DNA from 2 places in the Pristimantibacillus sp. Z349TD_6 genome. Region 1 is predicted to be linked to the other one. Evidence: riboswitches for the same ligand, from Rfam matches in the RefSeq annotation. Region 1 holds a riboswitch; the other holds the start of a gene.
What was found. Region 1 has a riboswitch for cyclic di-AMP ahead of AC0VYE_RS00145 (3D domain-containing protein). Riboswitches for the same ligand answer to the same signal wherever they lie in the genome.
Positions count from the first base shown of each region.

Region 2: another riboswitch for cyclic di-AMP. It lies ahead of AC0VYE_RS00730 (C40 family peptidase); the one in region 1 lies ahead of AC0VYE_RS00145 (3D domain-containing protein).

Region 1 is NZ_CM149662.1:26,250-29,662, reverse strand. Features, by position in the region: gene AC0VYE_RS00145 (3D domain-containing protein) at 105-1,253, opposite strand; cyclic di-AMP (ydaO/yuaA leader) riboswitch at 1,502-1,683, opposite strand; gene AC0VYE_RS00140 (TatD family hydrolase) at 1,868-2,641, opposite strand; gene AC0VYE_RS00135 (HD domain-containing protein) at 2,659-3,413, opposite strand, start outside.
Region 2 is NZ_CM149662.1:148,018-151,430, reverse strand. Features, by position in the region: gene AC0VYE_RS00745 (hypothetical protein) at 1-733, shown strand, start outside; gene AC0VYE_RS00740 (hypothetical protein) at 900-1,484, shown strand; gene AC0VYE_RS00735 (hypothetical protein) at 1,519-1,668, shown strand; cyclic di-AMP (ydaO/yuaA leader) riboswitch at 1,901-2,054, shown strand; gene AC0VYE_RS00730 (C40 family peptidase) at 2,058-2,534, shown strand; gene AC0VYE_RS00725 (FAD-binding domain-containing protein) at 2,693-3,413, shown strand, end outside.

The sequences.
Region 1 (3,413 bases):
TAAACTGTATTAGACCCTTAGACATGCAAAAAGAAGAGGCAGTGCCTCTCCTTATGATGGCATATTTAATTGATTATTGCGATAAGATGATGGTAACCGCACAATTAGCTTGCAGTTGGTTTATTCGGCCCCAGCACATATACGGTGATGCCTTTTTTCCTGCCGAATTTGTTCGCAATCTTTGTACTATCAAAGTATACGTCGATTTTGTTGCCTTTAACCGCACTTCCTTTATCCTCAGCGCGGCGGAAACCGATTCCTTCAATATAAACCCACCAACCGATAGGAATTACCTTCGGATCAACAGCTATCGTCCGACCCTCTTGCACACGAGTACCTGATGAAGTAATCCCGTACTGCGGATGGCTTTCATCTTTGCCTGTTGAAGAGATGTCTGCAGAATAAGCAGTCAACGTGACATTTTTAAGTACTTTTCTCGCCTTAAACGTTACACCGCTCTTCGTAAGCGAAGTAAAGCTCGGGCTCTTGTTCGAGAGCACAGATACTTTAGGCTCTTCCTTCTTCGTTCCGATAGCGACAACCTGATTAACCGCAGCGGTTTCAACCACTTTGCTGACCATCTTCTTCGATATAAGAATTCCGTCCTCGTACTGCTTCTCGATACTCTCTACGATCAGACCTTCCTTGCCGGGTTGAACAAGCTTCTGCTTGCCCGCTTCCAGCGTTGGATCGTTCTTCTTCACAATAGAGAATGGCATTGCACGCTCTGTCTCAGCTACCTTCTTATCTACGCGAACGACGGTTACAGTCAATTCGTTGTCCAAAACGGTATGAAGCGGAGGTATTACTTTATCTTGACCACGAACTGGAATATGTAATTCCTCGATCGCTGCCTGCACTGTTCTCTCTGTCGTATATACAGTAGAGGTCTTGCCATCAGCCTTCACAATTACCGGTATCGCATGAGTCACCTCTATACGATCTCCGTCCTTTATTGCCGCATTAAGCGGTATGGACACCTCATCATGTGGTCCAATTGCGATAGCTTGTTCATCCAGTAGGCGTTGCAGGACCCATTGCTTCGTTTCCACAATGGTTTCTTGTCCGTTCACTACTACGGAGACGCTTTTGACAGCCGTTCCGTACAACAACACCAAAAACATGAAAGTCATAGCGATTGAGATAGTAGCACTCAAAAGAATCAAACGCAAGTTTTCACGCTTCCATCGCAATGCGAAAGACATGCTGGATGATCGTTTCCCATGGGTGTCCTTAACCTGGAGTATTCCCACTTCATCGGTCCTCCTTCATAGCCCCGCCGCCAAGTGTTACGCATGATACAACTGACGCGACTATAGTATATTGGCGTGCGAGCACGCAATCCAGTACTGCTATCGATCCTCCCACCCCCATCTTTTATCCCTATGTCGACAAATTCCCGATTATTCGAAAATAAAAAGAAGCCGTCGACAGAGGATCTGTTTCGTGGCTTCCCGGTTAAATGATTCACTGGGATACAGAAAAATGGATGCACGAGGTTGATCACTCTCTATAACGCTTGCGAGGTTAGCTGACGGATTCGGACAAGAGAGTCGCCCTATTCGTTACACAATGCTCATGGCAATGGCTTCGAAATTCACCCCTGAAGAATTCAAAATACGGTATCGAAAAACCGTACATGGTTCCCCCGCTCTCCGAATGGAGATTAAGCGTAAACTGGAAATCCAATACAAAATTTTATTGCTCTGAGATGAATCATACCTTCATACGAGGTCAATTGTAAAGATACGATAAAAGACGATTTAAGCGAAAAAGCAGGATAAAGCAGGAAAAAATAAGCGATTATCGCTATAAAAATTAGTTTTTACGCGATAAAGGTCTCTATTTCTCATTATTTCTCTCGTTTTTAGACAATACCAAAACATCTTCGACCGTTTTCAGTCGTAATTACACCTATTTCTTCTACCGTTTTGCCCAATAATTCGGCTGCTGTCTCTGCAACTAAAGAGACGTAAGAGGACTCATTTCGCTTCCCTCTGAACGGGTGAGGAGTTAAATATGGAGCATCGGTTTCGATCAAAATTCGGTCGATCGGAACCTGCTTAAGCACCTCTTTTGGCACCCTTGCATTTTTGAAAGTAACGGGTCCTCCAAATGATATATAGAAGTTCATATCAAGACATTGTTTAGCCGTTTCCCAGCTGCCGGAGAAGCAATGCATGACACCGCCAACCTCTGCTGCATTCTCTTCCTGAAGAATACGAATAATGTCCTCATGAGCATCCCGATTATGAATGACAATTGGCTTGCCCACCTTACGAGCAAGACGAATTTGCTCACGAAAAACCCTTTGTTGTACCTCTTTTGGAGAAGTATCCCAGTGATAATCGAGTCCAATCTCACCAATGGCAACAACCTTCTCATGCGCGCATAGACGTTCAATCCATTCCAAATCCTCTGGAAGCATATCTATACTGTCAACCGGATGCCAACCAACCGCAGCGTATATAAAATCATATTTTTCGGCAAGCGCCATCGTTGTAGGGATCGTTTCACGGTTAAAACCAATATTGACAAGCATATGCACGCCTGCATCCTTCGCACGCTGGATGACCTCGTCGCGATCCTCATCAAATTTCTCCGAATCTAAATGGGTATGTGTATCAAAAAGTAATGTCATGTTGATGTTATGCTCCTTCATTCGAGTTTGAAAAGCTTACGAAGTGAATCCGGCAATCGATGAATATTTTGTTTGAGCGGCTCTTCTGGATAATAAAGATGATATTGTCCTTGATGCAGGCCAGTAATAGAACGAACAATGTCGGATTTAGAGGATATTTCGCTTATATCTTCCAAACCATCTAACAACAAAATCGGCGCTTTTTCTTTCTTTTCTCCTTCTTTTTTATCTGGTCGATATACGTCATATGGCAGGTCAAATGGAAAATCGATTTCCATATGATAATCCGGATTCATTCCTATAGAAGAGAAACATTCGCTAATCTCATTTAGCAGCTCTTCTTCCGGGTTTTCAAGCGTAATGTACTTATACAAATGTCTGTTCAGAAATCGTTCACATAGATCGCTTAAAATAGAATCATGCTCCTCCGCCCACTCTGCGAAAGCGGTCTGAACGAGCGCTTCATCCAGCTTCAGATAATCGTGCACCGTCATCGTGTTTTGAAGCAAGCATTTCAGCTGCTTCGGCATCCACTGAAAGGAGTAGCCACCCACGTAAAGCTCCTGTGCTCTACGAAATATTTGACGTAGAATAATTTCCGAGCTTCTAGTCACCGGATGGAAGTAAATTTGCCAATACATCTGATAACGAGACATCAAATAATGTTCGACTGCGTGCATACCGCTCTCTTTAACTACAATTTGCCCTTTATAAGGACGCAATACGCGCAAAATGCGCTCTAAATCAAATGTTCCATAGTTAACACCTGTAA
Region 2 (3,413 bases), 120 kb from region 1:
CTGGGGGTTCTTCCTTTACCGTTTCATTGATTCGGTCGTAGCTCCGCTGCTGCGGCGATATCCAAGCTCCGCTCCTTCAGAAGCAGCCGTTCAGCTATTCATGACCGAAGCACAATTCCAGCTGTTCAAGACCGATCTCATTAATCCTTACGTCTGGACGCTGGGCGGTCTCCTAGTTGCCCGAATGCTGATCACTCCCTTATTCAATGCCGGATTATTCTATTCGTTAAATCAGACCAGATCGAATGGGGGGACACGATTTCTAGAAGGTATTCGCAAAGCTTGGAAGCCTGTAGTTCTGCTTTACTGGATCGAGGTTATTTTATCTGTGGCTCCTGCTTGGTATGTGCTGCCGCGCTCACTGGATGCGCTTCTAGAGAGCGGCTCTATTCCAGAGCTGCTGCAAACGGTGCTGCCTGGCGCCCTTCTATGGCTCCTATGGGGCACGGTGCTGCATCTGCTGTTTCTAGCCATGCAATTCAGCGCTGCATCAGGAGGAAGCATATTCCGTTCCTTATGGCACGCTCTCCGAAATTTCCTCACCTATGCAGCTGTGTCGCTCATCATGTGGGGGATCGGAGCAGCCGCTGGACTTGTAGTGACAAGCCTCTCCATGCTGTGGGCCGGGCTGTTTGCACTCATTCTGCATCAAGGCTACTATCTCATTCAAACACTGATGAAGGTTTGGACGATTGCCGCACAATATGACTTTTTGGAAACGAAAAGAATGTAGCAAACCAAAAAAAGCCTTCAGCGTCCTCTGGATGCTGAAGCCAAAATAAACCTTCATTCCACGCTTTGCTGTGGTGTGGAGGTTTTTTTTACAACTAACCGCAACTAAATGATGGCAGTTCTGTATAAATAACTGAAAGAAAATCAAAAATGGGGGATATTCACAAATGATGCGTAAAAAACTAGTTATTATATCCATGGTATTGCTCTTATCGGGCGGTTCATTGGTTGCAGCAGACAAACTATTTCAGAAGGTAACGCTCCTTTATAATAATAAGCAATCCACTGACGATGCTGTCGTTGTGGACGATAAGGTTTATATTAGTATTCGTTCTTTAAGCGACAGCCTTCAAGCCTTCGTCCAATGGAAGAGCAATGATAAGAAGCTCATTATTCAGAAGCCCAATGTGCATATGTTTCTAATGAACGAGAAGCGAGCTATGTTCGGACAGGTTGATAAAGGCAGTGTTCAGAAATTTTTAGTGCAAGCGCAAATCGATAATTTGAATATGGCGATTTCAGAGTTCAAAGTGACCATCGTTGATCCTAATGATAAGGAAACGACAATCGACAGCCGCAGCCAAGACGATGATGATTTTAAAGAGTTCGTCGAAAAAGACACCTTTTGGTTCAGCTCCAAGCTCATTTCCTACGATTTTAAAAATGCTGGGAAATACAAGGTACAGTTTTGGATGCAGCAAAAAAACAACGATCCACAGCTCATTTCAGAAAAAATCGTTACTGCAAAATAAATCTTTTTTCGATTGCCCAAAGGGGGCTGTTCTCATGAACAGCCTCCTTTGTCTATTTCTGCCGCTCTATCTGGAGCAGCAGCTAGGCTGTCTGAATCTACTCTTATTCACGAGTGATATAGATGAGATTTTTCTAATTTATGAGGAGCAAAATGGTGAAATACCGCCATTTACGGCACTTTAAGCTAGTCCTTGCGATATAGCGCCTAAAGGACAAATCGGTATATTTTACACAACATCCACATAATTAATGAAATTGACTCCATGTATTTAGTTAGAAAGCACTACTATGGCGTGTTTATATTACAGAAAGAACGGTTTAACGAAGCAAATTGTCAAAAGGTTACATGAGAATTATTAGAAATTGCCACTAAAGGCAGGAGATCATTGAAAATAATCGAATATTTCTCAAAGCAATAAAAAAACTGCCTAATTCCCTATTGGGATACGGGGGAACCACTTTGGGTGAATTGATTCCGACGTTTGAGTTTTCTTCAAACGCCCGAGGAATCATAGGGAGCCTTCAACCGAACCCCACAGCTAACCTCGTCGGCATTGGAAGGAGTTTCACAATTGAAGAAGATTACCGCATTAATCCTGGGTCTCGTTCTCGTGCTCGCTTTTCAAGCGGGAAGCGCTTTCGCTGACTCAAAATTGAACGGAATTGTTAATGATCTTATTGGCACTCCGTACAAAAGCGGCGGAACGTCGTCGAAAGGCTTTGATTGCTCCGGCTTCACGAGCTATGTGTTCGAGAAAATGGGCATTGAGCTTTCACGTACTTCTGGTTCGCAAGCAAAAGAAGGTACAAAGGTCGCTAAGGCTGACCTCATTGCGGGAGATCTTGTGTTCTTCGACACAGTTGGCGGCAATAATAGCGCCATTTCCCATGTTGGCATTTACATTGGAGATGGAAAGTTTGTACATTCATCCTCGAGCAGAGGCGTTGTAACTGACAAACTTAACTCCGAGTACTATGAGGGACGATATGTAACTGCTCGTCGTATCATGGATGCTGATTCATACCAAGCCAACGTTGACGTAAAATAGAGCAACCTAGTCCCTCTTCTTGAGGGTTGAACGGGTAGACTCATCTAGCAAAGCCGCAGTTTTTTGTCCTCTGACGACAAATGACTTGCGGCTTTGCTGTTTCATTCCAGCTGGAATGCGGCCGTTCAATGTTGCGCTTATGGAAGGAGCTATCACTGATGTATTTGTTTATTCACCGCAAGGATTTGCGTATTTCAGATTTGCGCGCTTTTGATTATTTGAAGAAAAAAGAGAAACAAGGCATTCATTTGCTAATCATAGATCCCGTTATTACAGGAGATGGCCGTTTAACTAGTCATAGCGGTCGGAATTTCATGGCGCAAGCCGCCTCACTTCTGCACAGCTATTCTAATGCAGGAAAGGAACTGCATGTGCTTTATGGTAATCCTGCTGCGATCACCGAAGCTCTGCTGCATGCGCACCCGATTGATGAGGTTATTGTTCATACAGACTACACGCCTTACTCACGGCAGCGAGATGAGCAGCTTGGGCTAACCACACGCAGCCTTGGCCGCCGCTGGATGTCTATCGCCGATTCACCTCTTGCTGATCTAGATGCTTTCCCGGCATTTGCTCGAAAAATGGAGCCATACAAGGTTTTCACACCCTTTTATCGCAAGTGGAGCAGCTTTATGCTGGAGTGCTACAGCCCAATGAGTGAAACGACGATTCATGAGCTTGCTACCTTAAGCGAAATCAATGCCAAGGTTGCGCAATCCTTCGCTTTGCCTGAATCCATTTCGTGCGCCCTAGGCGGCACGAACGTGCAAGGATCATCCAAAGGATTATCCAAGCTGGAACGGTTCGTACGAGAACGCCTTGCCTCTTATTCCGAGAGCAGGGACGCTTATGCCGATGATCATACAAGCCAGCTCGCAC